3 regions of the Streptomyces roseofulvus genome follow, and region 1 is predicted to be linked to each of the others. Evidence: riboswitches for the same ligand, from Rfam matches in the RefSeq annotation. Region 1 holds a riboswitch; each other region holds the start of a gene.
The links. Region 1 has a riboswitch for cyclic di-AMP ahead of ABFY03_RS30575 (M23 family metallopeptidase). Riboswitches for the same ligand answer to the same signal wherever they lie in the genome.
Positions count from the first base shown of each region.

Region 2: linked by a shared signal. The riboswitch ahead of ABFY03_RS15445 (transglycosylase family protein) and the one ahead of ABFY03_RS30575 (M23 family metallopeptidase) in region 1 are both predicted to bind cyclic di-AMP.
Region 3: linked by a shared signal. The riboswitch ahead of ABFY03_RS20125 (M23 family metallopeptidase) and the one ahead of ABFY03_RS30575 (M23 family metallopeptidase) in region 1 are both predicted to bind cyclic di-AMP.

Region 1 is NZ_BAAAWE010000001.1:6,616,929-6,626,600, reverse strand. It holds gene ABFY03_RS30580 (SGNH/GDSL hydrolase family protein) at 1-804, opposite strand; gene ABFY03_RS30585 (STM4011 family radical SAM protein) at 1-14, shown strand, start outside; gene ABFY03_RS30575 (M23 family metallopeptidase) at 966-1,943, opposite strand; cyclic di-AMP (ydaO/yuaA leader) riboswitch at 1,948-2,111, opposite strand; gene ABFY03_RS30570 (tyrosine-protein phosphatase) at 2,500-3,324, shown strand; gene ABFY03_RS30565 (DUF6126 family protein) at 3,343-3,507, opposite strand; gene ABFY03_RS30560 (helix-turn-helix domain-containing protein) at 3,528-4,157, opposite strand; gene ABFY03_RS30555 (aspartate aminotransferase family protein) at 4,246-5,631, opposite strand; gene hpnH (adenosyl-hopene transferase HpnH) at 5,642-6,658, opposite strand; gene ABFY03_RS30545 (phosphorylase family protein) at 6,666-7,319, opposite strand; gene shc (squalene--hopene cyclase) at 7,319-9,337, opposite strand; gene ABFY03_RS30535 (polyprenyl synthetase family protein) at 9,446-9,672, opposite strand, start outside.
Region 2 is NZ_BAAAWE010000001.1:3,367,858-3,377,529, forward strand. It holds gene ABFY03_RS15425 (Ppx/GppA phosphatase family protein) at 1-554, opposite strand, end outside; gene ABFY03_RS15430 (DUF501 domain-containing protein) at 551-1,105, opposite strand; gene ABFY03_RS15435 (FtsB family cell division protein) at 1,128-1,598, opposite strand; gene eno (phosphopyruvate hydratase) at 1,718-3,004, opposite strand; gene ABFY03_RS15445 (transglycosylase family protein) at 3,293-4,027, opposite strand; cyclic di-AMP (ydaO/yuaA leader) riboswitch at 4,032-4,209, opposite strand; gene ABFY03_RS15450 (transglycosylase family protein) at 4,474-5,595, opposite strand; gene ABFY03_RS15455 (cytochrome P450 family protein) at 5,747-6,973, opposite strand; gene ABFY03_RS15460 (globin domain-containing protein) at 7,181-8,386, shown strand; gene ABFY03_RS15465 (RrF2 family transcriptional regulator) at 8,456-8,935, opposite strand; gene ABFY03_RS15470 (nucleoside triphosphate pyrophosphohydrolase) at 8,990-9,672, opposite strand, start outside.
Region 3 is NZ_BAAAWE010000001.1:4,365,551-4,375,222, forward strand. It holds gene ABFY03_RS20075 (diacylglycerol/lipid kinase family protein) at 1-326, shown strand, start outside; gene ABFY03_RS20080 (phosphatase PAP2 family protein) at 323-991, shown strand; gene ABFY03_RS20085 (sigma-70 family RNA polymerase sigma factor) at 1,025-1,993, opposite strand; gene ABFY03_RS20090 (rhodanese-like domain-containing protein) at 2,286-2,780, shown strand; tRNA gene ABFY03_RS20095 (tRNA-Met) at 2,832-2,905, shown strand; gene ABFY03_RS20100 (MerR family transcriptional regulator) at 3,041-3,781, shown strand; gene ABFY03_RS20105 (hypothetical protein) at 3,891-4,313, shown strand; gene ABFY03_RS20110 (PLP-dependent cysteine synthase family protein) at 4,397-5,458, shown strand; gene ABFY03_RS20115 (MFS transporter) at 5,455-6,696, shown strand; gene ABFY03_RS20120 (PP2C family protein-serine/threonine phosphatase) at 6,803-8,050, shown strand; cyclic di-AMP (ydaO/yuaA leader) riboswitch at 8,282-8,431, shown strand; gene ABFY03_RS20125 (M23 family metallopeptidase) at 8,443-9,657, shown strand.

The sequences.
Region 1 (9,672 bases):
CTACAGGGGCATGAGGTCGGGGCGCTTCGCCTCGACGTGGTCGCCGGAGCTCTCGCCGCGCAGCCGCCGGCCGATCCACGGCACCAGGTACTCGCGCGCCCACAGGATGTCGTCCCGGCGGACCTCCAGCGGGCCGCGGGCGGGCAGCGGCGGCCACTCCTGGTCGGGGTCGGCGGGCACCGGCAGGCCGAGGACCTGGGCGGCGCGCAGCGCGACCCGGGTGTGCCCCTCGGGCGAGAGGTGCAGCCGGTCGTCGTCCCAGGCGCGCCGGTCCTGGACCGACCTCAGCGACCACAGGTCGAGGACCGGGCAGTCGTAGCGGTCGGCGATGGCCCGGACGTGGGCGGTGTACGTGGCGATCTTGCCGCGCAGGTGCTTGAGCACGGGCACGTCGCGGGTGTCGAAGCCGGTGGTGACCATCACGGTGCCGACGGCGGAGGTGAGGTCGCGCACGGCCCGCTCGAAGCGCTCGGCGACGTCGTCGGGGTCGGTGCCGGGGCGGATGATGTCGTTGCCGCCGGCGCAGAAGGTCACCAGGTCGGGGGCGAGCTCCTTCGCCCGGGGGACCTGCTCCTCCACGATCTGGTCGAGGAGGCGCCCGCGGACGGCCAGATTGGCGTAGCGGAAGTCCTCGTGGTCCGGCAGCTGGTCGGCGAGGAGCACCGCGAAGCGGTCCGCCCAGCCGACGTAGGTCCCGTCGGGGCCGGGGTCGCCGACGCCCTCCGTGAAGCTGTCACCGATCGCCGCGTACGACCCGAACGAACCGAACGCCTGCTTGTCTGTTTCTCTCGAATCGTCTGCCACGGCAGGACATCCTTCCGTTTCGGATGTGACCTACGCGACCGTAAGGAGGGGTTGACGGCGGGTGATATATGCCACCGCTAAAGAAATGGCCAAAGCCGGAATAGGGCGAAGGCCCGGCACCAGGGGTGCCGGGCCTTCGTGCGGCCGTTCGGCCGGACGGGTCAGAGGGAGACGCCGTGCTGGCGCAGGTAGGCCAGCGGGTCGATGTCCGAGCCGTAGCTCGGCGAGGTGCGGATCTCGAAGTGCAGGTGCGGGCCGGTGGAGTTGCCCGTGGAGCCGGAGAGGCCGATCTGCTGGCCGCCGCTGACCGACTGGCCGGCGGAGACGGAGAGGGAGGAGAGGTGGGCGTACTGCGAGTAGTTGCCGTCGGCGTGCTGGATGACGACCTCGTTGCCGTACGCGCCGCTCCAGCCGGCGGAGACGACCGTGCCGGCGCCGACGGCGCGGACGGTGGTGCCGGAGGAGGCGATGAAGTCGGCGCCGGTGTGGTAGCCGGAGGACCACATGGAGCCGGAGGCGCGGTACGGGGTGGAGATGCCGCCGGAGACGGGGGCGACCCAGCCCGAGGACGCGGCCGGCTGGGCGGCGGCGGCCGGGGCGGCGGCGCGCTCGGTGGAGCGCGAGGCGCGGGTCTGCTCGGTGGCCTTCGCCTCGGCCTTCGGGGCCGCCTTGACCGCGGCCTTCGGGGCGGCCTTGCGCTCGGCCTTCGGGGCGGCCTTGACCGCGGCCTTCGGGGCGGCGGCCTTGGCGGGGTTCTTGGCGCCGAGGGTGAGCTTCATGCCCGGGAGGATGAGCGAGGGGTTCTCGCCGACGACCTGGCGGTTGTCCGCGTAGAGCTTCTGCCAGCCGCCGGCGACGTCGTGCTCGGCGGCGATCTTGGACAGGTAGTCGCCGGCGACGACGGAGTACGTCTTCGGGGCGGCGGCCTTCGCGGCCGGGGCGGCGGCGGGGGCCTGGACGTGGGCGGCGGCGCTCACGACGGTGCCGGAGACGGCGGCCGGGGCGGCCTGCTCGGCGGCGTGGGCTCCGGTGGCGCCGATGAACGGCAGGGCGACGACGGCGCCACCGGTGCCGGCGGCGACCAGGCCACGGGTGATGAGGGTGGACTTCTGGCGGCGGTGCTTACCCTTCGCGGGCATGGCGAATTCCTCTCCGGCGCCTGCGAGGTGAGCTGTCGGGTTCGGACTGGAGATGCCCGGCCGCGCTTCTCACGCGGCTTCACCCCGAGCCGTCCTGCGTCGCGGGACCGGCGTACTTCCTTGGGTCCCCCGCTCCTGCCGTGCGATGGGATGGGGTCGAATTCCGGACGGTGGCAGGATTCGGCGGTCCGACCGGATTGACGGCGACGCTAGACGAGCGGGGTCGGCGCGAACAAGCCGCGGAATTCACCGGGCATTCCGGGGCGATCTTCGGGCCCGGAATTCCGGTCACCCTCCGTCGATGACGGCCCCTCGATTCCCTTTTCGAGGACGGGAATTGGACCGGGCGGTCGGCCACGATCCGTCACTTCTATGACGCTGCTCACGCACTGAATGCCATCTCCCCCTCAACCAGGGCGCGTTACCCCAACCATCGCAATACGGACAGATCACCCATTACCGTCCAGGGGGGTGCGCCGCACCCCCGCTCCCGGCGATGATTGCAGGGGGAACCGATCCGTCCCGGCCCCGCGAACGCCTACCCCCTGGAGCATCCGTGACGCAGCAGCTGCCGCAGGTCCAGTCGCCCCTCGAACCCGGCGAGCCCGAGCTCGCGGAGGTCCGCAACTTCCGGGACGTGGGCGGCCTGCCGACGACGGACGGACGCACCGTCCGCCCCGGCGCCCTGTTCCGCAGCGGCCACCTCGCCGACGCCACCGAGTCCGACGCGGCCTTCCTGGCCGGCCTCGGCCTGCACACCGTCTTCGACTTCCGCAACGCCGCCGACGCCAAGGTGGAGGGGCCCGACGTCGAGCTCCCGGGCGTGCGGAACGTGAACATACCGCTGAGCGACCCGGCCGACGGCAAGGAGTTCTGGCGGATGGTCCGGGAGGGCGACCTCGACACGCTGCGCGGCCTGCTGGGCGACGGCAAGGCGGCGGAGCGGATGCGGAGCTCGTACCGCCGGATGATCGTGGAGCGGACCGCCGAGCACAGCCGGGTGCTGCACGCCCTCGCCGAGGACTCGGTCCCGGCCCTGATGCACTGCGCGGCCGGCAAGGACCGCGCCGGGCTCTCGATCGCGATCACCCTGCTCGCGCTGGGCGTGGAGCGCGCGGCCATCGAGGCCGACTACGTGAAGTCCGACGCCCCGCACCGCCGCTACAAGGTGCGCCGCAGCTCCACCGCCCGGGACGCGATGGCGCCCGAGGTGATGGAGCTGCTGAGCCCGCTCTTCGACGCGCGGGTGGAATACCTGCGGGCCGCCTTCGAGACGATCGACGCGACCTGGGGTTCCGTGGACGTCTACCTCGCGGAGGGCCTGAAGCTGGCGCCCGAGACCCGCGAGCGGCTGCGGGAGCGGTTCCTCACGGAGGCGTGAGGAACCGCCCGGGACCGGCTACTGGTTCTGCCCGCCGAGCATGAAGAGCAGGTAGAGGAAGCCGGCGAAGAGGTGACCGGCGATCAGGTACGCGAAGAGGCGGAGCACCAGCCCCTTGGGGAACTTGCCCTCCCCGCGCTCCTCGCCGGTGACCGGGGCGGAATGCACTGACTTGTCGGACATGTCGGTCAACCCTTCGGGGCTCAGACGGGATGCGGGGCGCCGCCGCCCAGGCACAGCTCGGCGGCGGGGCTCTGCAGCAGGGTGTGGACGAAGAGCACCTCGGCGCCGGCGCGGCCGGCCGCGCCGATCCGGTGCGGGGTGAGCGAGTCGAAGTGCGCGCTGTCCCCGGGATCGAGCAGGTGCACGGTCTCGCCGAGCGCGAGCCGGACCTGCCCGTCGAGGACGTGCAGCCACTCCTCGCCGGGGTGCACGCGCACGATGTCGGCGCGGGTGGCGTACGGCACGTGGACGCGCAGGCACTGCATCGCCCGGCCGGCGCCGCCGGCCTGCCGGTAGACCCAGCCGTCGGCCTCGACCGGCTCCGAGCGGCCGGCCCGGATCACCGGGTCGCGCTCGGGCGGGGTCTCCCCCAGCAGCTCGGCGACCGTCGTACCGTAGATACGGGCGAGGGCCAGCAGCATCGGCAGCGAGGGTTGCCGGTTCCCGGTCTCGAGCCGCGAGAGGTGGGCCGGGGAGAGTCCGGCCCGCTGGGCGGCGGCCTCCAGGGTGAGCCCCCGGCGCCGGCGCAGGGCCCGCAGCTGCGGGGCGACGTCGGGCACCAGATCGGGGGCGGCGGTTTCCGGGGCGGGGCCCCGGGGGACGTGGTCCATGCGTCCATTCCGCCAGGAACGTGCCTCTGAGGCAAGTTTCTTGCCTCAGAGGCAAAAGGCGACAGGGTCAGCTCCCGGGAGCGACCGCTCAGCGCTGCGCGACCGCCTGCTTGACCAGCGTCTTCCCGAAGTCCCAGAGCAGCCCCCCGCCACCGTGGGCGTCCTCCATGACCGCCGTGAAGGCGGTGACGAAGCGGTCCACGTCCGCCTCGTCGATCACCAGCGGCGGGATCAGCTTGATCACCTCCAGATGGTCGCCGGAGACCTGGGTGAGGATCCGGTGCCGCTGGAGCAGCGGCACCACCACCATCTGCGCGAAGAGCCCCTTCCGGGCCGTCTGGAGCATCGCCCACCGGCCGCGCAGCCCCAGCGAGCTCGGCCGGCCGAACTCGATCCCGATCATCAGACCCCGGCCGCGCACCGCGTGCAGCAGCTCGTACCGGGGCACCAGCTCCTCCAGGCGGCTCTTCAGCAGCCCGCCGACCCGCCGCACGTGCGCGACCGTCCCCTCGGACTCCATCACCGAGAGCACCGCGAGCCCGGCCGCCATCGCCTGGGCGTTGGAGCCGAAGCTGGCCGAGTGGACCAGGACCCGGTCCATGGACGAGTAGACCTTCTTGAAGATCCAGTCCCTGCCCAGCGTGGCGCCGACCGGCACGTACCCGCCGGAGAGCGCCTTCGCCACGCAGACCAGGTCCGGCTCGACCCCGTCCTCGTGCTGGTACGCGTAGAAGTCCCCGGTCCGGCCCAGGCCGGTCTGCACCTCGTCGGCGATCAGCAGCGCCCCGTGCCGGCGCAGCAGCTCCTGGGCGGCGGCGAGGAAGCCCGGCGGGGCCTCCTGGACGCCCTTGCCCTGGATCGGCTCGACCACGAAGGCGGCCACGTCGCCCCCGCGGAGCTCGCGCTCCAGGGCGTCGAGGTCGCCGAGCGCGATCGGGGTGTCCGGGAGCAGCGGGTCGAAGCCCGCCCGGAAGCCCTGTTCGCCGTTGACCGAGAGGGCGCCGGTGGTGAGCCCGTGGAAGGCGTGCTCGCAGTAGACGATCCTGGGCCGGCCGGTGGCGTACCGGGCGAACTTCAGGGCGGTCTCGACGGCCTCGGTGCCGCTGTTGCCGAAGAAGACCCGGTCGAGGTGGGGGCTGTGGGCGAGCAGCCGCTCGGCGAGCAGTCCGGGCAGCGGCGGGCAGTCGAAGCGGGTGAGGTCGGGGAGGTCCGCGTCGAGGACGTCGTGCAGGGCCTTGCGGACGACGGGGTGGTGCCGGCCGAGGCCCATGACGCCGAAGCCGGCGAGCATGTCGAGGTGGTCGTTGCCCTCGGCGTCCCAGAAGTGGGCGCCGGCGGCCCGCTCGTAGACCTTGTCGAAGCCGATGGTGTGCAGCATCCGCGGCAGCTGCGGGTTGAGGTACCGGGCGTGCAGCCCGTACCGCTCGCCGCCGCGTTCGGCGAGCAGTGCCCGCAGGTCGAACCCGTCGGTCATGGCCCGCCCCTCAGCTCCCCTGGACGGTCTCGCGGACCGCCCGCAGCGACTCCTTGAGCGAGCCCATGGTGGCGAGCACGGCGGTCGGTTCGTAGCCGCAGTGCGCCATGCAGTTGGCGCAGCGCGGGTCCTTGCCGCGGCCGTACTTGTCCCAGTCGGTCTCCTCGACCAGCTCGCGGTAGGTGGGGACGTAGCCGTCGCTCATCAGATAGCAGGGGCGCTGCCACCCGAAGAGGGAGTAGTTGGGGATCGCCCAGGCGGTGCAGGGGAAGTCGGCCTTTCCTTCGAGGAAGTCGAGGAAGAGCGGCGAGTGGTTGAGCCGCCAGCGGCGCCGGTTGCCGCCGGCGAAGGCTTTCCGGAACAGTTCCCGGGTCTGCTCGACGCCGAGGAAGTGTTCCTGGTCGGGCGCCTTCTCGTAGGCGTAGGCGGGCGAGATCATCATTTCGTCGACCTGGAGGTCGTCGTTGAGGAAATTCAGCACCTCGATGACGGTCTGCGGGGTGTCGGTGTTGAAGAAGGTCGAATTGGTGGTGACCCGGAATCCGCGCCGCTTGGCTTCCTTGATCGCCGCCACGGCCTCGTCGAACACGCCTTCCTTCGCCACTGATTCGTCGTGGCGTTCACGCAGTCCGTCGATGTGGACGGCGAAGGCGAAGTAGGGGGACGGGGTGAAATCGGCGAGCTTCTTGCGCAGCAGCATCGCGTTGGTGCAGAGGAAGACGTATTTCCGACGGGCGACCAGCTGGCGCACGATCTCGTGGATCTGGGGGTGCATCAGGGGTTCGCCGCCTGCGATGGAGACCATCGGGGCGCCGGACTCCAGGACGGCGCCGACCGCCTGGGCGACCGGCATGCGCTGCTTGAGGACGCCGGCCGGGTGCTGGATCTTGCCGCAGCCCTCGCACTTGAGGTTGCAGGCGTAGAGCGGCTCCAGCTCGACGATGAGGGGGAACTTGTCCCTCTTGCGGAGCTTCTGTTCGAAGAGATAGGTCCCGACCCGGACGGACTGACGGAGCGGCATGGCCATGACCGGCTCACCTCCTGGGGAGCAGCAGAGAACGGTGCCATTCGAAGAAAGCGGGAAGGACGGCACGGAGGACGCGGAAGGCCGATATTCCCCCGCGTACCGTGCCGATCCGGACCAGTTCGTGCTCGGGGGCGTCCACGACCACCCGTACGGCGGCAACGGGGCGGGGTCCGGCGGCCCGTGCGGTACGCAGGGTGGCGGCGGACTCCATGTCGACGGCGATCGCCCCGCCGGCGGCCAGCGCGGCCCGCTCGGGGCCCCGCACCACGTGGTCGGAGCCGGTGAGCGGGCCGGTGTGCACGGTCCGTCGGGGCAGCGCCCGGGTGAGGGCCCGCACGAGGAGGTCGGTGCCGTCGCAGACGGTGGCGCCGCCGGGGCCGCGGGTCTCCTCGGCGACGACCAGGTCGCCGGGGTGCATCCCGGGGGCGAGCCCGGCGCAGAAGCCGGAGGCGATGACGGCGGCCCCGTCCCAGCCGGAGCGGCCGAGGGCCTGGGACACCCCGCGGGCGGCGTGGGCGGGGCCCATGCCGGTGCGGACCACCCGGACCGGGCCGGGCGCCCCGTCCCGGCCGCCGCGCAGGGCGAACCGCTCGATGCCCAGCGCGCAGGCGACGAGCAGCGGCGGCACGCCGGTGCCCGGTTCCCCGGGCGGGCGGTCCATCACCCTTCCCGGTGGAGCGTGGGCTCGCCGTACAGGTACCGGCCGAGCGCGGTGAGCGGGAAGACCTGCCGGTAGAGGTGGTAGTTGATGGAGAAGTCCCAGGGGAAGCCGGTGCCGGTGAAGTACGGCTCGTCCCAGGAGCCGTCCTCCCGCTGCGTCTCCGTCAGCCAGGCGACGCCCCGGCGGACGGTCTCCGACTCGCGCTCGCCGGCGGCCAGCAGGGCGATGAGGGCCCAGGCGGTCTGCGAGGCGGTGGAGGTGCCGCGGCCGATCCAGGACCGGTCGTCGTACGAGCGCAGGTCCTCGCCCCAGCCGCCGTCCTGGTTCTGGACGGAGGCGAGCCAGGCGACGGCCCGGCGGACCGCCGGGTGGGAGGCGGGGATCCCGGCGGCGGCGAGGGCGGGGAGCACCGAGCCGGTGCCGTAGACGTAGTTGACGCCCCAGCGGCCGAACCAGGCGCCGTTGGGGTCCTGTTCGGCGAGCAGCCAGTCGATGCCCCGGCGGGTGCGGGGGTCGTCGGTCCGGCCCTCGTGGGCCAGCATCTCCACCACGTGGGCGGTGACGTCGGCGGAGGGCGGGTCGATGACCTCGCCGAAGTCGCAGAAGGGCAGCTTGTTCGGCAGGACGCCGGTGTTGTCGGCGTCGAAGGCGGCCCAGGCGCCGTTGCCGGACTGCATCCCGGCGGTCCAGCGCGCGGCCCGGTCGACGGCGGCGTTCACCCGGGCGGGGTCGGGGTGGCGGACCCGGCGCAGGGCGAGGATCACCTCGGCGGTGTCGTCGATGTCGGGGTAGTTGTCGTTGTGGAACTCGAACGCCCAGCCGCCGGGTGGCAGTCCGGGCCGGCGCACGGCCCAGTCGCCGGCCTTGGTGATCTCCTCGCCGAGCATCCAGTCCGCGGCCTTGACGAGGGCCGGGTGGTCGGCGGGCAGGCCGGCGTCGGCGAGGGCGATGGTGGCGAGGCAGGTGTCCCAGACGGGCGACTGGCAGGCCTCGATCATGCGGACCGGGCCCTCGGGCTCCTCGCGCCAGACGGCGAACCGGTCCAGGGACTCCAGGCCGGCCCGCATGACCGGGTGTTCCAGGTCGTAGCCGAGCAGATGGAGGGCGATGACCGAGTAGACGGCCGGCGGCTGGATGCCGCCCCAGCAGCCGTCGTTCTCCTGCCGTTCGACGATCCAGCGGGAGGCGGCGTTCATGGCCGCCCTGCGCAGCCCGCGGAGGGCGAAGCGGTGGTAGACGTGCAGGGCCTTGTCGAGGCGCTGGAAGAGGCCGTCCCAGCCGGTGAGCGGGGCGAGCGGGCGCGGCGGCGCAGGCCGGTTCGGGTCGGTGTGCAGCTCGTCGAGGGGGAAGGGCGCGGGGCGGACCGGGCGGTGCGCGGAGACGATGGTGAGCGGCACGATGGTCTGCCGGGCCCAGCAGCCGAAGTCGTAGATGTTCAGCGGGAACCAGGACGGCAGGAAGATCAGCTCGGGCGGCAGCTCGGGCAGGTCCTCCCAGCGCCACCAGCCGAAGAGGGCCAGCCAGATGCGGGTGAAGACGCGGGCGCCGGCGATGCCGCCGCGGGCCCGGACCCAGGAGGCGGCGCGGGCCATGTGCGCGGCCTCGGGCCGGTCCCCGGCGAGCCGGAGGGCGACGTACGCCTCGACGGTGGCGGACAGGTCGCCGGGGCCGCCGTGGAACGTGGGCCAGGTGCCGTCCTCGTACTGCCGGCTCCGGATGTGGCGGGCGGCCGCGGCGAGGGTGTCCGGGTCGAGGATGCCGAGGAACCGGCGGAGCAGGAGGTCCTCGGCGTCCATGGTGACGTTGGTCTCCAGGTCGCCCTTCCACCAGCCCTCGGGGTCCTGGCGGGCGAGGAGGTGGTCGGTGGCCATGCGGGCCGCGAGGGCGGCGGCCTCCTCCAGGAGCCCCGGGGCGGCGGCGGGGCCGTCCGCGGGGGTGGTGCGGTGTCGTGGTGTCGTGCGGGCCGCGGGCGCGAGGGGACCGAGGGCCCCGGCGTTTCCGTCGGTCGTCGCTGTCATGGCTTCCCCTTCGTGGCAGTCGGTTTCCTCTGCTCCTGCGGGTCTGCCGTCGGCCGGCGCCGGGTGGCACCGGCCGGCGACTGCGCACTCATATCTGGCTGTGGGTGATCATTTCTTCCGTACGACGACGAAGTCGGCGAGGGCGATCAGCTGGTCGCGGACCCGGGCGGGCATGTCGACCTCGTGCAGGGCACGGAGCGCGATCGCGTGCTGGCGGCGGGCCTCCTCGGCGGTCCACTGTCGGCCGCCGGCCTCCTCGATGAGGGCGGCGCGGTAGGCGAAGTCCTCCTCGGAGAAGGAGTCGAACTCGGTGGACTTGGCGTCCTCGGCGAGCA
Region 2 (9,672 bases), 3.2 Mb from region 1:
TCGGCGCGGATGGCCTCGGCCTCCTCGGCGGTCGGCGGGTCGTGCCGGACGTGCCGCTCGGTGAGGCGGACGCAGCCGATGTCGACGGAGCGGGCGGCCTCGACGTGCCGGTTGCCGACCACGAACTCGGTGGAGCCGCCGCCGATGTCGACGACGAGGCGCCGGTCGTCGCCGTGCAGCTCGCCGGTGGCGCCGGTGAAGGAGAACTCGGCCTCCTGGTCGCCGGTGATGACCTCGGGCTCGACGCCGAGGATCGCGACGACCCCGTCGACGAACTCCTGCCGGTTCTCGGCGTCGCGGGAGGCGGAGGTGGCGACGAAGCGGATCCGCTCGGCGCCGAGCTCCTCGATGACGGCGGCGTACGCGCGGCAGGCGGCGAAGGTCCGCTCCAGCGCCTCGGGGGCGAGCCGGCCGGTCTTGTCGACGCCCTGGCCGAGCCGGACGATCGTCATCCGCCGGTCCAGCTCGATCAGCTCGCCGGTCTCCGGGTGCACGTCGGCGACGAGGAGGCGGATGGAGTTGGTGCCGCAGTCGATTCCGGCGACCCGGGTCACGCGCCCTTCTCCTCTTCCTTGTCCGCTTCCCTGTCCGCGCACGGGTTCACGCACGGGCCCTTGGCCCACCACTCGGGGAGCATGGCCAGGGCCTCGTCGCCGAACGGGTTGACGCCGGGGCCGGCGACGAGCGAGTGGCCGACGAGGACGTGCAGGCACTTCACGCGGTCGGGCATGCCGCCGGCGCTGGGGAAGCCCTCCAGGACCTCGATGGCGTCGCGGCGGGCGATGTAGTCCTCGTGCGCCGCGCGGTAGGCGGCGGCGAGCTCCGGGTCGGTGGCGAGCCGGGCCTGCATCTCCTTCATGACCCCGTTGGCCTCCAGGGTGCCGATGGCCGAGGCCGCCCGGGGGCAGGTGAGGTAGTACGTGGTGGGGAAGGGGGTGCCGTCGGGCAGCCGGGGCGCGGTCTCGACGACGTCCGGGTTGCCGCAGGGGCAGCGGTGCGCGATGGCGCGCAGGCCGCGCGGCGGCCGGCCGAGCTGGGCCTCGAAGGCGGCGACGTCCGCCTCGGTGGGCTCGGTGCGTTCGGTCTGCGGAGGGGGCGTTTCCATCGTGGATCCTGAGTCGGGTCGGTCAGTGGCGGTCGGCGTTGTCCACGCCGTCCCAGAGGTTGTCGTACCAGGGGCGGTCGGCCGTGCCCTGGTCGGCGCGGGGGCGGTCGGCCGCCCCGGGGTCGTTCACGGTGAAGCCGGTCTCGCCGGGGAGCACGTAGTGGAGGTGTTCACGGGCGAGGCGGCGGACGTAGGCGGGGTCCTGGAGGCGGGCCTTCTCGTCCCGCAGCTCCTCGACCCGCCGGGCGGCCTCGGCGGCCCTGCGCTCCTGGTCGGCGATCTCGCCCTGCTGGGAGACGTAGCTCCGTATCGGGTAGGCGAGGGCGACGACGAGGGAGCAGACGACCAGGGCGAGGAAGGCGGCGCGGCCGGTGAGCCGGGAGCGCCGGGCCTGGCGCCGGGTCTGGGAGCGGTAGACACGGGCGGCGGTCTGCTCGCCGATCAGCCTGATCCGGGTCGCGGTCGAGAACCGGTCCCGGTCCTTCACGGCCATGTCGTGTCGCCTCCCCTTTTCTCCGGTGTCGCTTGTCTCCGGTGTCCCTCAAACGTGCGTCCCCGCACACGGTACGGGACCGGGTGCGGGGACGGACGGAACTACGGCGTCAGGGCAGGTCAGCCCTTGAAGCGCGGGAAGGCGCTGCGGCCGGCGTAGACGGCGGCGTCGTCGAGGATCTCCTCGATGCGCAGCAGCTGGTTGTACTTGGCGACGCGCTCGGAGCGGGCCGGGGCGCCGGTCTTGATCTGGCCGCAGTTGGTGGCGACGGCGAGGTCGGCGATGGTGACGTCCTCGGTCTCGCCGGAGCGGTGGGACATCATGCACTTGAAGCCGTTGCGCTGGGCGAGCTCGACGGCGTCGAGGGTCTCGGTCAGCGAGCCGATCTGGTTGACCTTCACCAGGAGGGCGTTGGCGGACTTCTCCTCGATGCCGCGGGCGAGGCGCTCGGGGTTGGTGACGAAGAGGTCGTCGCCGACGAGCTGGACCTTGTCGCCGAGCTTCTCGGTGATGACGTTCCAGCCGGCCCAGTCGTCCTCGAACAGCGGGTCCTCGATGGAGACGAGCGGGTACGCGGAGACGAGCTCCTCGTAGTACTCGGTCATCTCGGCGGCGGAGCGCTCCTTGCCCTCGAAGAGGTACTTGCCGTCCTTGTAGAACTCGGAGGCGGCGACGTCCAGGGCGAGGGCGACGTCCTTGCCGGGCACGTAGCCGGCCTGCTTGATGGCCTCCAGGATGAGGTCGAGCGCCTCACGGTTGGAGCCGAGGTTCGGGGCGAAGCCGCCCTCGTCGCCGAGGCCGGTGGAGAGGCCCTTGGTCTTCAGGACGGACTTGAGGGTGTGGTAGACCTCGGTGCCCCAGCGGAGGGCCTCGGAGAAGGACTCCGCGCCGATCGGGGCGATCATGAACTCCTGGATGTCGACGTTGGAGTCGGCGTGCGACCCACCGTTCAGGATGTTCATCATCGGAACGGGCAGCAGGTGCGCGTTCGGGCCGCCCAGGTAGCGGAAGAGCGGGAGGTCGCTGGCCTCGGAGGCGGCGTGCGCGACGGCGAGGGAGACGCCGAGGATGGCGTTGGCGCCGAGCGACGACTTGTCCGGGGTGGCGTCCAGGTCGAACATGGCCTGGTCGATCAGGCGCTGCTCGGTGGCGTCGTAGCCGACGAGCTCCGGGCCGATCTGCTCGATGACGGCGAGGACGGCCTTCTCGACACCCTTGCCGAGGTAGCGGTTCTGGTCACCGTCGCGGAGCTCCAGGGCCTCGAACGCACCGGTGGAGGCACCGGACGGCACGGCAGCACGGCCGGTGCTGCCGTCGTCGAGGCCGACCTCGACCTCGACCGTGGGGTTGCCTCGGGAGTCCAGGATTTCCCGGGCTACGACGACGTCGATGGACGGCACGAGCATCTCCTTCTGGGATGTGACGCTAGGTGTGACGCATGGTCGCAAGGTCTCGTTCGCCTTGCGACAAGAGCCTAACCGGCTCCGGCGCTCCGGCCAGCCGACCGCCCGTCCCCTGGGACGAAAAAGGGCCCAAGCGCACGCATCGGGGGACGAAAGACCCGGCTTCTACTGGACGGTAACGCCGGAACCCCGGTCCGGAGCCACGGGGGAAGGGGGCTCGGGACCGGGGTGGTCACCGCGGGAGGGTCGTCGGGTGCCGGTGAGCCGCCGGACTCACCGCCACCGCGGGCCTTACTTCAGGTGGAGCTGCTGGCCCGGGTAGATCAGGTCGGCGTTCTCGACGACGTCCTTGTTGAGCTCGAAGAGCTTCGCCCAGCCGCCCTCGACGCCCTGCGCCTCGGCGATCTTGCTGAGGGTGTCACCGGCGACGACCTTGTACTCGCCGTCGCCCTTCTTGACCTTCTTGCCGGTCGGGGTGGTGACGGTCTTCTTGGCGGCGGCCTGCGGGGCGGCCTGGGTGGTGCGCTTCGGGGCCTGGCGCTGCTCGCTGCGGGTGGCGGACCGCTCCGTGGAGCGCTCGGGGGCGCTCTGCTGCGGGGCGGCCTGCTGGGTGCTCTGCTGCGGAGCGGCCTCGGCGGAGCCGCCGTCGTAGGAGGCGGAGGAGAGGCCGACGCCGCAGCTCGGCCAGGCGCCCTTGCCCTGGCCCGCGAGGACCTTCTCGGCGATGGCGATCTGCTGCGACTTGCTGGCCTGGTCGGCGGTGGAGGCGTAGGCGGTGCCGCCGTACGCGGCCCAGGTGGAGGCCGAGAACTGGAGGCCGCCGTAGTAGCCGTTGCCCGTGTTGATGGACCAGTTGCCGCCGGACTCGCACTGGGCGACGCGGTCCCACTCGGAGGCGGTGGCGGCCGAGGCGGTGCCGGCGGCCATCAGCGGGGCGGCGACGGCCGCACCGGTGACGCCGACGAGGGCGACGACGCGGGTGGCCTTGGAGGGACGACGACGCTTGCCCGTGCCGGAGAACAGCATGGAGTTTCCTCTTCACCGACGCCTGTGAGGTGAGCTGTCGGGTTCGGGCTTGAAGAGTTCGCCCGGCCGCGTGTCCTTGCACGCGGCTTCACCCCTAGCCGGTCCCGTCGGCCGTCACTGTCAACGGCCGGGACCGGCGCAAACCTTGGGTCCCCCACTCCTGCCTGCGGCGCTTTCGCGACGACAGTTCCCGGCGGCCGACGGCAGGACTCGGCGTTTCGGTCGACGGGGCCCGCGGTGGCGAGCGGTGTCGACCGTAGACACACAGGTGCTCGAAGTTCAAAGGGCCTTACGACGGACAAATCGCCCTTACTTGCCTTCCGTCAGACCTCGTTTGCGCAGGTGAGGGCTGACGGAAGCAAAGTTTGCGGACGTGACACGCCAGTTGGGACGAAGAGACCCATGTCTCACTTTCCCAAAATCGGACATACGCCCCTGAAACGGCCTCACTTCTCCGCTGAAGGGACCGTCAGTTCAAGGCTCTGACCAGGGAGGATGAGATCCGGGTCGGTGCCGACCGTCTGACGGTTGGCGTCATAGAGGGCGTCCCACCCGCCGGGGAGGTCGTTCGCCTGCGCGATCTCGGACAGGCTGTCGCCCGGCCGCACGGTGTAGGCGTCACTTTCGTCCGAGCTGACGGGGGTTGAGGTGACCTTGTCCGCAGACGCGGCATGTCGCCCGGATTCCTGAGCAGTGTCCGTTGTGCCGGATTCCTCCGGTGCCGCCTCACCCCGGTGCTTGCCCGTACCGGGTGTGGCCGACGACACGTCAGACCCGTCGGTACCGGGGGTCACCGGGGTGGTGGGCGCCACGGGGGACGTCGGGGCGTCCGGCGACGTCACCGGGGCGTCCGGGGTGCCCGTGGAGGCGTCCGGGGCGCCGGGCGCGGTGGTCGCCGGCGGCTGCGTGGCCGTCCCCGCGGGGGCGGTGGGCGCGGCGGGGGTGGTGGCGGGCTTCGACGGCGTGGTGGGCGCGGCCGGGGCCGTGGTGGTCGCCGCCGCCCCCTCCCCCGCCCGCTCCGTCTTCTCGGCCCGCCCGGTGGCCGGCGCGGTCGTCCCGGCGGTCTCCTCCACCTCCGGCCGCGCGTCGGCGGCGGTCCCCGTGGGCGTGCCGCCCGTCCAGTTCGACTCGGGCGCCACGCCGCCCTCCTCTTCCTCCTGGACGGCGGGGCCCGGGTGGACGCCGGTCGCCTTGCCGTCGTTCTCCAGGCCGGCGATGGGGGCGCAGGTGGCCCAGTCGGTGCTGCCGGAGGCGAGCGCCTTCTCGGCGACGGTGATCTGCTGGGCGCGGCTGGCGAGGTCGGGGCTGGGGGCGTACGCGAGGCCGCCGTGCCGCTCCCACGCCTCCTGCGTCATCTGGAGGCCGCCGTAGGCGCCGTTGCCGAAGTTGGCGCTCCACTGGCCCCCGGACTCGCAGGCGGCGACCCGGTCCCAGGTGGCCGCGTCGGCGGCGGAGGCGGATCCGGTGGCGAGCAGCGGCAGCGCCAGGGCGGATCCGGTCACTCCCGCGGTGACGACGAGCGCGGGAGCCTGGCGGGGTCGACGGTGTCGTCCGTTTCCGGAAAGCATGTCGGGGCCTTTCGCGTGACGGCGGGGACGGCGGGTGCGCCGGGGACGGCCGGGATCGGGCCGAACGTTGGCGCGAACGTAGCCGCATTCGAACGTCCGTCACAAGTCGATGGCTTCGCGATCACGCGAAGATCACATTTCTGACACGCCGTCACCCGCCGTGCCGGGGTGCGGAAGGGGTGAACTCCACCGGAAGCGTGCGCAATCCCCGCATGATGAGCCCGCCGCGCCACCGCAGTTCGTCCGGATCGGCGCCAAGTCGCAGGTCCGGCAGGCGGGTCAGGAGGGTGGCGAGCGCGGTCTGGCCCTCCAGCCGGGCGAGCGGCGCGCCCAGGCAGTAGTGGATGCCGTGCCCGTACCCGAGGTGCTGGTTGTCCTTGCGGGCGAGGTCGAGGGTGTCGGGCGCGCCGAAGCGGTCCGGGTCGCGGTCGGCCGCCGCGAGGACGACGAGGACCGGGTCGCCGGCCGGGATGGGCTGCCCGCCGATGGTGAGCCCGGTGGTCGCGTACCGCCAGGTCGCCAGCTCGACCGGCCCGTCGTACCGGAGCAGTTCCTCGACCCCGGTCTCCAGGAGTCCGGTCTCCCCGGCGGCGAGCGAGGACTGGAGGAGGGCCCGCTGCTCCGGGTGGCGCAGCAGGGCGTAGGTGCCGTTGCCGATCAGGTTGATGGTCGTCTCGAAGCCGGCGAAGAGCAGCACGAAACACATGGCGACGGCCTCGGCCTCGGTGAGGTGGTCGCCGTGGTCGGAGGCGCGGATCAGCCCGGAGATGAGGTCGTCGCCGAGATCGCCGCGCTTCCGGTGGATCAGTTCGGCGAGGTACCCGCGGATCTTCTTCACCGACCGCGCGACCCCGCCCCGCGGCCCTCCGCCGTGCCGGATCATCATCCCGGCCCAGTCGCGGAAGTCGTCCTGGTCCTCGGCGGGCACGCCGAGCATGTCGCAGATGGCGTAGATGGGCAGCGGGAAGGCGAACTCGTGGATGAGGTCGGCGCTCCCCCGCCCGGCGAAGCCGTCGATCAGCCGGTCCGTCAGCTCCTGCACGCGGGGGGCGAAGGCGGCGACCCGGCGCGGGGTGAACGCCTTCGACACGAGCCGCCGCAGCCGGGTGTGGTCCGGCGGGTCGATGTTGAGGAGGTGGGTCATCAGACCGGCGCTGCGCTCGCCCGGAATGCCGGTCTTGCCCGGTTCGGCGTGGTGCACCGGGTTCTTGGAGAGCCGCTGGTCGGCGAGGGCCTGCCGGGCGTCCGCGTACCGGGTGACGAGCCAGGCCTCGACGCCGCTGGGGAGAGTGGTCCGGTGCACCGGCGCGTGCTCCCGCAGCCACGCGTACGCCGGGTAGGGATCGCTCGCGAACTCCCAGCTGAAGAGCGCGGGCACCGGGCCGTCGCCGGCGCCGGAGACCGGGCAGGAGGCGGCGGCCGGGGCGGGGCTCGCAGGGGGCTTTCCGGGCGTACCGGGCGTCGGGGCGGGTCCTTCACTCACGCCCCGACCGTACCGTCCGGTTCCCCGGGCCCCCTCGGCCGACCTGACGTCATCACCGCCCGGTGATCACGCCGTGACGGCCCGTGCCCTACATTTCCCCGCGTGGACCTCCCCTTGCTCAGAAGCACGTTCGCGGTCGTCGAAAGACGGGCCGAACACGCCGTCACGTACTTCTACTCGCACCTCTTCTGGCGCAACCCCGGCGTGCGGGAGCTCTTCCCCGAGGACATGGCCCCGCAGCGCGACCGGCTGTTCGCCGCGCTCACCCACGTGGTGACCGGCCTCGACGAGCCCGGGCTCCCCGACTACCTGGGGCGGCTCGGCAGGGACCACCGCAAGTTCCTCGCCACCCCCGCCCTCTACGCGGCCGTCGGCGAGAGCCTGCTCGCCGCCTTCGCGCACGCCGCAGGGTCGGCGTGGACGATCGAGGCGGAGAAGGCGTGGTCCGAGGCGTACGGGCGGGTCGCCGGGATGATGCTGCGGGGCGCGGAGGAGTCCGCCGGGGCCGGGGAGCCCGCCTGGTGGGACGCGGACGTCGTCGGCCACCGGCGGCACGGCGACGACCTGGCCGTCCTGACCCTCCGTCCCCGCAGGCCGTTCCCCTTTCTCCCCGGTCAGTACGCCGGCGTCAGCTCGCTCCGGGTCCCCCGCGTGTGGCGCACCTACTCGCTCGGCAACGCCCCCCGCGCGGACGGCACGCTCGACCTGCACGTGAGCCGCATCCGGGGCGGGGCGATGAGCACGGCCCTGGTGGACGGGGTCCGCCCGGGCGAGACGCTGCGGCTGAGCGCGGCCGGCGGCGCGGCGGTCCGCCGTACGGCCCCGGGCGCGCTCCGTACCTACGTGTGCGCCGGTACGGGCTGGGCGCCGGTGAAGGCCCTCCTGGAGGAGGCGGCCGTTGCCGACCCGGCGGCCGGGGGCCGGATCTTCATGGTCGCCCGCTCCCGCGAGTACCTGTACGGGCGGGAGGACCTGGACCGGCTGGCCGCCCGGCTCCCCGGCCTGAGCGTCACCCACATCACCTCGGCCCCCCGCCACCCCCGCGACCAGGCGACCGAGCGCCTGCTGACCGCGCTGCGGGCCTGCGGGCGCTGGCCGGACCACGACGTCCACCTGGCCGGCCCGCCCGGTTTCGTCACCGAGGTCGCCGAGGTCCTCGCGGAGCTGGGCGCGGACCCGGCCCGCACCCACTACGACGTCCTTCCGCCGGTGGGCCGGTTCACCACCCGCCCGTCCTCCCGCGCCGAGTGGCTGCTCCAGCCGCCCGCGGTGCGCTGGCACGACCCCGCGGCACGCGCCCCGCGATAGGCCCTGTCCGGCAATGCGCGCCGGATCCGGCGGGAATTGTCGGACAGGGCCTGGGGCTGACGGCGCGGGTCAGAGGCTCGCGAACCGGCGGCGGGTGAGCTCCGGGGTGCGCGGCCGCCGCCCCTCGACCTCCGCCTTGAGGTCGGCGAGCGTCTGCGCGGCGAGCTCCCGGCGCCAGGCCAGCTCGCCCCGGCGCATGGCCCCCGAGACGGCACAGGTCCTGCGGTAGTCCACGTCCGCGCGGCCGCCCGGTCCCTGCCGGAGGATCTCCTGGCAGCGGAAGGCGTCCTCGGTCCCCTCGATCGCGGTCACCACGTCGAGCACCGTGATGTCGCCCGGGTCGCGGGCCAGCCGGAAGCCGCCGCGCGGGCCGGTGGTGGAGGTGAGGATGCCGGCCCGGACCAGGGCCTGGAGCTGCTTGTTGAGATAGGCGGCGGGCAGGTCGTAGAAGGCGGCGAGCCGGTTCGCCTTGACCGCTGCCCCGTCCTCCACCCAGGTCAGGTTGAGGCAGCTGTGCAGCGCCCACTCGACGCCCTCGCTCATCTGCATGTTCTGGATACTACCCATCCGAAACCCGCGGCGGCGGCCGGCCGTCGCGGGCCCTCACAGCCCTTCGGCCGCCCGGATCGCGTCCCGGTAGGCCCGGGCCGCCGCCCGCAGCGCCGCCTCCGGGTCGACGCCGTCGGCCTCCGCGCGGGCCGCGAGGGCCAGCAGCTCGTAGCCGATGCCGGCGCCCTCCGGGAGCGGCACGTCGAGGCCCGCCGTGCGGACCCGGCTCGCGAGCTTCGCGGCGAGCGCCAGCCCCGGCTGCCCGACCGGCACCCCGTCGGTCACGGACTCCCGGCCCTTCTCGACGGCCTTGGCGGCCAGCCAGTGGGCGCGGACGTCCTCGGGGGTCTCGGCGGTCTCGTCGCCGAAGATGTGCGGGTGGCGCTGGATCAGCTTCTCGACCAGCGTGCCGGCCACGTCGTCGACGGAGAACGGCTCCTCGGCGTCCTCCTCGGCGATCCGCGCGTGGAAGACGACCTGGAGGAGGACGTCCCCCAGCTCCTCGCGCAGCTCGTGCCGGTCGCCGGCCTCGATCGCCTCGACCAGCTCGTACGCCTCCTCGATGGCGTACTTGGCGAGGCCCTGGTGCGTCTGCAGCGAGGACCAGGGGCACCGGCGCCGGATGACGTCCATGACCTGGACGAGGTCGAGGAGGCGGGCGCCCGGCAGGTCGTACGAGCCGGGCAGCAGCTCCAGGTCGGGCATGGCGACCCGGCCGGAGCCGGCCAGTCGCGCGA
Region 3 (9,672 bases), 2.3 Mb from region 1:
GGACGCAGTCGGCCGCGCTCGACGTCCTGACCGCGTTCCGCGTCGAAGTCCATGGAACCGTCACCGCCGCCGGCGTGCGGAAGCCCGAGGGGACGGTGGCCGTGGCGGTGGACGGGGAGGCGCTCGTCCTGCCCACGCCGGTCGTCTGCGAGCTGCGGCCGCGCGCGCTGCGGGTGCTGGTGCCGCGCGCCCGGCCGGGAGTGGTTCCGCCGCCTCCGCCGTTGGACTGGCGGCGGATCATCCGGCTCGCCTTTCCCGAGCAGTACGGCTCCGGTCCCGCGCACCGCCCGGAACCGGCCGAGGACCCCTACAGGAGCGGCGCATGAGTGACGAGAGCAGCGGCAAGCACGAGGCGGGGGCCGACCCCGGGGCGCGGACGGCGGAGCGGGTGCGGCTGAGGGACCGGCCGCGGGCCGCCGCCCTCACCGTCCGGGCCGTCCTGCACGACCTGCGGGCCGTGGACGGCGCCCTCTACGCGGCGGTGGCCGCCACCCCGACGCCCGCCCTGGACGTGGGCCTGCGCCGGCTGTCGAACGCCGCCGACCACTCCAAGATCTCCTTCGCCGTGGCCGCCGGGCTCGCCCTCGTCCCGGGCCGCCCGCGCCGCGCGGCGGTGGCGGGCGCCGGCGCGATCGCGCTCGCCTCGGCCACCGCGAACCTCCTCGGCAAGCGGCTGGTCCGCCGGCCGCGCCCGGACCGGGAGGCGGCCCGGGTGGTGGTCGGCCGGCACGTCCCGATGCCGGAGTCGGCGTCGTTCCCGTCCGGCCACACCGCCTCGGCGGTCGCCTTCGCCACCGCCGCCGGCGTCGTCCTGCCGCCCGTCGCCGTGCCGCTGGGGCTGCTGGCCTCGGCGGTCGGCTACTCCCGCGTCCACACCGGGGTCCACTACCCCGGCGACGTCGCCGCGGGCGCCGTCCTCGGCCTGGCCAGCGGCGCCGTCTCCGTGGCCGTCGGAGCGTCCCTCACCCGGGCGCTCCGACGGCCGTCCTGACGGCGCGCCGGCACGGCACGCCGCCCGGCCGGGTCAGTCGGGGTGGACGGCGCGGGCCAGGGCCTCCTCCGGGATGTCCAGGGCGGCGATCCGCTCCGGGTCGGCGAGGACGTGGAGCTCGACGATCCGGTCGCCGACCACGGTGAAGGCCATGAGCGAGCCCGGCTTGCCGTCGACGACCGACAGGACGGCCGGCTGGCCGTTGACGACGAGCGGCAGCGCGCCGTTGCGGAAGGTCGCGTAGAAGAGGGCCTGGCGGCTGATCTCCTCGGCGCCGCGGATCAGCCTGGAGACGCCGGAGAGGAGCGTGCCGCCGTCGGCGCGCAGCACCGCGTCCGGGTCGAGGACGGCGAGCAGCCCCTCGAAGTCGCCGCCCTGCGAGGCGGCGAGGAAGGCGTCGGCGATCTCCCGCTGGCGGCGCGGGTCCGGGCCGGGCGCCGGGGCGGCGTCCTGGACGCGCCGCCGGGCCCGGCTGGCCATCTGCCGGGCCGCCGCGGGGGTACGGTCGACGATCGGCGCGATCTCGTCGAAGGAGACGGCGAACATGTCGTGCAGCACGAAGGCGAGCCGCTCGGCCGGGGAGAGGGTCTCCAGCACGACGAGGAGCGCGAGGCCGACCGACTCGGTCAGTTCGGCGGCGTGCTCCGGGTCGCCGGCGCCGGGGATGTGCACGATCGGGTCGGGGACGAAGTACTCGAGCGGGTCCTCACGGCGGGAGCCGCGCGAGCGCAGCATGTCCAGACAGACCCGGCCGATGACCGTGGTGAGCCAGCCGGTGAGGTTGGCGACGCCGCTGACGTCGGTGCGGCTGAGCTTGAACCAGGTCTCCTGGACCGCGTCCTCGGCCTCGCTGAGCGAGCCGAGCATGCGGTAGGCGACGGCCCGCAGGTGCCCGCGGTCGGCGTCGAAGCGGCGCGCCAGCCCGTCCGCGTCCGGGCCGCCGCCGGTCCCGTCGGCCGTGCCGCCGCCGGCTGTCCCGCCGTCCACCGTGCTCGCGTCCATCCGTCGATCTCCCCCTTCGCGTCCCGTCATGCCTCCATGACGGATCAGAATCCGTGGATGTGACAAGGGAGCGGCGGCCCCACGCGCGCGTACCCGCGCCGTACGGACGCCGCGCCCGTGTCCGCGCGGCCCGCCCGTACGAGGGGCCTTGCGCCCCGGCCGCGCTCCGCCGGTCTCGGCCCGTGAGATCCACGCCGTCCCTCCGCGATCGCCCGGGTTTCCCCGGCCGAGGGACCGGACCGCCGTGGAACGCCACTTCAGCGCGGTGATCATCATCCGTAGATTGATCACCATGACGACGACAGGCACCCAGGTCAACCCCGTACTGCGCACCCCGCCGGCCTCGCCCGCCGCCGCGGCCGCCTACTTCTCCGCCAGCCTCGCCTTCCACGCCGACGTCTCCGACGTGGCCTCGGCGCTGGCCACCGCCGCGGCCGACGGCACCGACCCCGGCTTCGTGGTGATCGACTCCCGCTCGACCGCCTCCTGGGACCAGGGGCACGTCCCCGGCGCCGTCCACCTCCCCACCGCGCTCATCCCCGAGCAGGCGGAGCAGCTCCTCGACAAGGCCGTCCCGGTCGTCACGTACTGCTGGGGCCCCGGCTGCAACGGCGCCACGCGCGCGGCGCTCGCCCTCGCCGAGCTGGGCTTCCAGGTGAAGGAGATGCTCGGCGGCTTCGAGTACTGGGCCCGCGAGGGCTTCGCCTACGAGACCTGGGAGGGCCCGGCCCAGCGCGCCGCCGACCCGCTGACGGCGCCCGTCGACGCCGAGGACTGCGGCTGCTGAGACAACGGATTTCGGATTTCGCCGCCCATGCCGTAAGGTCATATTCACCGACGCGGGGTGGAGCAGCTCGGTAGCTCGCTGGGCTCATAACCCAGAGGTCGCAGGTTCAAATCCTGTCCCCGCTACTCAGTAGCCCGAAGGCCCGGATCGTATCCGTACGATCCGGGCCTTCGGCGTTCCCCCGGACCGGCCGGACGCCCGGAGCGCCCCGCATCTCCCGGGTTGACCTTTACGTAACGTCAAGTTCTACCGTTGCCGTCATGGAGTGGTCGATCCAGGAGATCGCCAGGAAGGCCGGCACCACCAGCCGCACGCTCCGCCACTACGGCGAGCTCGGGCTGCTGGAGCCGAGCCGGATCGGCACGAACGGTTACCGGTACTACGACCAGGCGGCGCTCGTGCGCCTGCAGCGGATCCTGCTGCTGCGCGAGCTCGGGCTCTCGCTGCCCGCCATCGCCGAGGTCCTCGAAGGCCAGCGGGACACCTCGGCCGCCCTGCGCACGCATCTGGCCCTCCTCCAGCAGGAGCGCGAGCGCATCGGGCGGCAGATCGAGGCCGTGCGGACCACTCTCCACAAGACCGAGAGAGGAGAACAGCTCATGGCCGAGGAAGTCTTCGACGGCTTCGACCACACCCGGTACGAGGCCGAGGTCACCGAACGGTGGGGCCGCGACGCGTACGAGAAGGGCGACCGCTGGTGGCGTTCGCTCAGCGAGGCCGAGAAGAAGGAGTTCATGGAGACGCAGGCCGGCATCGCCCGCGACTTCGGCGCCGCGGCCGCGGCCGGGCTCGCGCCGGACAGCGACGAGGTGCAGGCCCTGGCCCGGCGGCAGTACGACTGGCTCTCCGGCACCACCAGGCCGACGAAGGAGTACCTGATCGGGCTCGGCCAGATGTACGTGGACGACCCCCGGTTCACCCGGAACTACGACCGGCACGGCGAGGGCACCGCGATCCTGGTGCGCGACGCCCTGAAGGTGTGGGCCGAGCGGAACCTGTGATCCGCCCCGCGCGCGCCCCGCGTCCGAAGTAAGCGCTGGCCGAAACCGTCCCGCTCCGCGCCTGTCCCTTTGCCCGGACGCGAATGCGGAACGTAACGTCGTGAGCGCCATGCGTGACACGAGTGTGCCGATCGGGCGAGGAGCAGCAGGAGGACGGGCGCCCGTCCTCCTGCTGCTCCTCGCGCTCGTCGCGCTCTTCGCGGGGCTCTGCCACGGAGTCCCCGCCGACGCGGCGCCCGCCGCGGCCGGGCACCCGGCCACCGGCGCGGCCGTCGCCGAGGCCGGCCCCGTCCACGGGCCCGGCCCGCACGGCTGCGGGCAGGGCGGCGAGGGCCACGCGGCCGAGCTGCCGCTCTCCGCGCAGACGGCCGCCGCCCCGCAGCTCGACCCGCCGGGCGCCGGCGCGGCCGTCACCGCCGACCGCGCCGGCGCGCTGCCGCCGGCGGCGGAGCGGCGGCACGCGCGCACCCGCGCGGGGCCCTGCCCCGCACCCGGACGCCTGCTCATCGCCCTCGGAGTGGACCGGAACTGAGCCGACGCTCGCCCCCGCGACCGTCAGGCCCCTTCCGGCGCACCACCCACTCCGAGGACGTACCCGCACCCATGCACGCCCCCATGCCCCTGCACGCGCCCGTGCCCGCCCCCCTGCCCCCGCACGCGTCCGCGCGTCCCCATCCCACCGTCGGCAACACGCCCGTGCTGTGGACCGACGACGGCTACTGGGCCAAGCTCGAAGGCTTCAACGCCGGCGGGATCAAGGACCGTCCGGCGCTCCACATGGTCGAGGAGGCCCGCCGCCGCGGCGATCTGCGGCCCGGCGCCCCCGTCGTCGAGTCGACCTCCGGCACCCTCGGCCTCGGGCTCGCCCTCGCCGGGGTGCTCCACGGCCACCCCGTGCACGTCGTCACCGACCCCGGCCTGGAGCCGATCGTCGAGCGGATGCTTGTCGCCCACGGCGCCACCGTGCACGTCGTCACCGAACCCCACCCGCGCGGCGGCTGGCAGCAGGCCCGCAAGGACCGGGTCGCCGAACTCCTCGCCCGCCTCGACGGCGCCTGGTGGCCCGACCAGTACGGGAACCCCGACAACCCCGCCGCCTACGCCGGGCTCGCCGCCGAACTGTCCGGGCAGCTCGACCGGATCGACGTCCTCGTCTGCGCGGTCGGCACCGGCGGCCACTCGGCCGGCATCGCCCGCGCGCTGCGGGCCACCAGCAGCCCGGCCCTGGAACTCGTCGGAGTCGACTCGATCCGCTCCACCGTCTTCGGCCTGCCCGCCGGGGAACGGCTGATGCGCGGCCTCGGCTCCTCCATCCATCCGGCCAACGTCGACCACGCCGCCTTCGACGAGGTCCACTGGGTGGCCCCGGCGGAGGCGGTCCGCTCGGCCCGCCGGCTCGCCGCCCGTCAGTACGCCACCGGCGGCTGGAGCGTCGGCGCCGTCGCCCTGGTGGCCGGCTGGCTGGCCCGCACACGCCCGCGCGGCACCCGGATCGCCGCCGTCTTCCCCGACGGACCCCAGCGCTACTTCGACACCGTCTTCAACGACGCCTACTGCGCCGAGCACGGCCTCCTCGACGGACCCGTACGGGACGAACCGGCCGTCTACGAGGGGCCGGACGGGATCGAGGAGTGGACCCGGCGGGTCCTGGACCGGCGGGCGGGTGCGGCCCGATGAGCACCGCGCGCACCCCCACCGCCGCTCCGCCGGCGCCCCGCGGCGGCCTGTGGCGGCGGAGCCGCACCTTCGGCCCGGCCGTCCGGCTCCTCTTCCTCAACCAGCTCACCATCAACCTCGGCTTCTACATGCTGATGCCGTACCTGGCCGCCCACCTGGCCGACGGGCTCGGCATGGCCGCCTGGACGGTCGGGCTCGTCCTCGGCGTCCGGAACCTCTCCCAGCAGGGCATGTTCCTCGTCGGCGGGGCGCTCGCCGACCGGTTCGGCTTCAAGCCGCTCATCGTCGCGGGCTGCGCCCTGCGCACCCTCGGCTTCGGCGGGCTCGCCCTCGCCCAGTCGCTGCCCGTGCTCGTCGTCGCCTCGCTCGCCACCGGCCTCGCCGGCGCCCTCTTCAACCCGGCCGTGCGCGCGTGCCTGGCGGCGGAGGCGGGCGAGGAGCGCCGGGTGGAGGCGTTCGCCCTGTTCAACGCCTACTACCAGGCCGGCATCCTGCTCGGGCCGCTGGTCGGGGTGGCGCTCACCGGGGTGTCGTTCCGGCTGACGTGCGTGGTCGCCGCCCTGCTCTTCCTGGCGCTGACCCTGGTCCAGCTGCGGCACCTGCCGGTCTCGGCGGGCGGCGGGCGGCCGGAGCGGAAGGAGCAGGAGCGCGGGGCCCGGGGCCAGTTCCGTACCGTCCTCGGCAACCGGGTCTTCTGGCTCTTCTCGCTCGCCATGACCGGCTCGTACGTGCTGTCCTTCCAGGTCTATCTGGCGCTGCCGCTCGCGGCGGGCGGCACCGGCGTCACGACCGCGCTGTTCGTCGTCTCCGCGCTCGTCGCGCTCGCCGGGCAGCTGCGGATCACCGCCTGGTGCGCGGCCCGGCTCGACCGCGAGCGGAGCCTCGTCGCCGGGCTCGCGCTGATGGGCGGCGCCTTCCTGCTGCCGGCCCTGCTGGGCCGGGGCGCGCCGGCGCTGCTGCTGTGCGCGGCGGTCCTCGCGGTGGCGAACGCGGTGCTCTACCCGTACGAGATGGACACCGTCGTCGCGCTCTCCCGGGGCCGCTGGGTGGCCACCCACTACGGGCTCTACAACACCGTCTGCGGCATCGGGATCACCCTGGGGAACCTCGGGACGGGCGTGCTGCTCGACGTCACGGGATGGACGGCGGCGCCGTGGCTGGCGCTCTGCGGCGTCGGCCTGGCCTGCGCGGCGGCGGTCGCGGCGCTGGGCCGGGGCGGGCGGCTGCGGACCGGGTAGCGCCCGGGTACGCCGGTCGGCCCCCTGCCGGTCGCCCGCCGGCTCCGTCGCGGCGACCCTGGAAGGTGCGCGGCGGCAGGTCGGCGACCGGTCAGGAGTACTCAAGGTGACGCACCCTCGGGGAGCGGCGGGCGGTGGGCGGCGGGGCGGCCGGCCCGGCCGGCACATCGCCCGGCCCGCCGCGCCCCGGGGGCCGTACGGGGGCGACCCGCAGCCCCCCGCCACGCCGTTCGGGGCCACCCGCAGGTTCCTGCGGGCGCTGCCGCCGCTGATCATCGTCGGCGGGGTGTTCTTCGACCTGGCCACGCCGCCCGCGTACACGGCGGCGCCGCTCTTCTCCGCCGCCCCGCTGGTCGCGGCCCCGTTCTTCTCCCGGCTCACGACGCTGCTGACCGGGATCGCGGCGATCCTGGCCTCGGTCGGGCTGCACGCGTACAACGACACGCTCTCCGACGTGCCCTCGCTGACCGAGACCCTGACCGTGGTGACCGTCTCGGCGCTGGCGATGCTGATCAACCTGGTGGTGCGGCGCAGCGGGGAGCGGCTGGCGTCGGCGCGGGTGATCGCGGAGGCCGCGCAGCGGGCGGTGCTGCCGATGCCGGCGGAGCGGATCGCGGGGCTCCAGTGCGCGGCCCGGTACGAGGCGGCGCAGGCGGACGCGTTCATCGGCGGCGACCTGTTCGCGGTGCAGGACTCCCCGCACGGGGTGCGGCTGGTGGTCGGGGACGTACGGGGCAAGGGCATGGACGCGGTGGAGGCGGTGGCCGTCGTCATCGGCGCCTTCCGGGAGGCGGCCGAGCAGGAGGCGACCCTGGAAGGGGTGGCGCAGCGGCTCGAACGCGCGCTCACGCGGGAGGGGGCCCGGCGCGAGGGGCTGGACGCCTTCGAGGGGTTCACGACCGCGGTGCTCGCCGAGATCCCGCGCGAGGGGGAGAGCGTCCGCCTTGTGAACCGGGGGCATCCGCCGCCGCTGCTGCTGTTCGGGGACGGGCGCCTGGAGACGATCGAGCCGACCGAGCCGGCGCTGCCGCTCGGGATGGGGGAGCTGTCGGTCTGGCCGGACCGGGCCGACGAGCGGGCGTACCCGCCGGGCGCGACGCTGCTCTTCTTCACCGACGGCCTGTCGGAGGCGCGGGACGCGTACGGCGTCTTCTACGATCCGGCGGCGCGGCTCGCGGGGGCGGTCTTCCCGGGGCCGCAGGAGCTGCTCGACGCGCTCGTCGACGACGTGCGGCGGCACACCGGCGGGCGGTCGACCGACGACATGGCGCTGCTCGCGGTGAGCCGGCCGGCGGCCGGGGCCCCGGAGCGGCGGCGGACGATGCCGGTGGTGCCGCCCGGGCCGGCGGGCTGACGGGACCGGGCCGGCCCTCACCGTCCGTGGTCGGGAGATGCCTCAGCGATAACAATTGACATAACGTCAGATTCTCGGGGCGTGCCGGGACCTCACTGAAGGGGGGTCAACTCGGGCGAATCCCTGCCAATTCAATGAATGATCAAGAGGAACGGCTTGGAATCGGACCACCGTGTCTATTAACGTTCGATAACGCAGCGCGGTCGTCCCAGCCGTCGCAAGAGGCGGCTCCGTGCGCACGTGCCGAATCCCGAAAGGGAACCGGGGAACCATCCCTTGGGGTGAATCGGGCCCCTCGCACCCCCCGTGCGAACACGCCCGTAGGAGACCTTCCTGCTCCGAACCCGTCAGCTAACCCGGTAGGCGAGAAGGAAGGAAAGGAGCGCGCCCCCGTGGCGTCCAACACCCCCGTACCCGGAGCCCCCTTCGACCCCTTCGGCGGCCCGGGTGCCGTCGGCGCGGACGACCCGGCCGGCGCAGTGTCGGGCGCGAGCGCGTACGACACCGCCTCCTTCACCCCCGCTCCCGGGGAGTGGAACCCGACCGAGGGCTCCCTGCGCGCCGAGAGCCGCGCCGGCGGCCGGCACCGGGTCGTGAAGCAGCGCTCCAACTTCGCCCGCTCCTCCACCGTCCTCGGCGTCGGCGTCATCGCCGCCGTCGGCGCGGGCGGCCTCGCCACCGCGCAGGAGAAGCCCCCGGTCGCGATCTCGCTCCCGGACCTCCCCGACCTGGGCCTCCCGGACGCCCACGACCTGCCCGGCGTCGGCGCCCTGCTGCCCGGCGGCGAGGAGACCACCGAGACGCAGGACTCCGCGCCGGTCGCCACCGGCGGCGCGGCCGCGAAGCCGCTCACCTCGATCACGTACACCGCCCCGGCCGACACCGCCGCCTCCGGCACCGCCGCCGCGGAGCGCACCGCCTCCGCCGCCGACGCCGGCGAGGCCCTGCGCGCCCGCATCCTCCAGCAGGCCGAACAGCAGCAGCAGGCCGCCGTCGACGCCGAGAAGCTGGCCGCCGAGAAGGCCGCCGCCGAGAAGGCCGCGGCGGACGCCGCCGCCCAGGCCGAGGCCGCCGCCAAGGCCGAGGCCGAGGCGAAGGCCAAGGCGGAGGCGGAAGCCGAGGCGAAGCGACTCGCCGAGGAGAAGGCCGAGGCCGAGCGGATCGCCGCCGAGAAGGCCGAGGCCGAGCGGCTCGCCCAGCTGGCCGCCAGCTACTCGATGCCGCTCTCCTCGTACACGCTCACCTCCACCTACATGCAGTCCGGCTCGATGTGGTCCTCCGGCTACCACACGGGCCTCGACTTCGCCGCCCCCACCGGCACCCCGCTCAAGGCGGTGCACGGCGGCACCATCACCTCCGCCGGCTGGTCGGGCTCGTACGGCTACCGGATCGTCCTGCAGCTGGAGGACGGCACCGAGATCTGGTACTGCCACCTCTCCTCCATGACCGTCGCCGCCGGCCAGACCGTCGGCACCGGCGAGACCATCGGCCGCGTCGGCGCCACCGGCAACGTCACCGGGCCCCACCTCCACATGGAGGTCCACACCCCGGACGGCTCGGGCATCGACCCGGCGGAGTGGCTGCGGTCCAAGGGCCTGACGGTCTGAGCCCGCTTTCCGGCC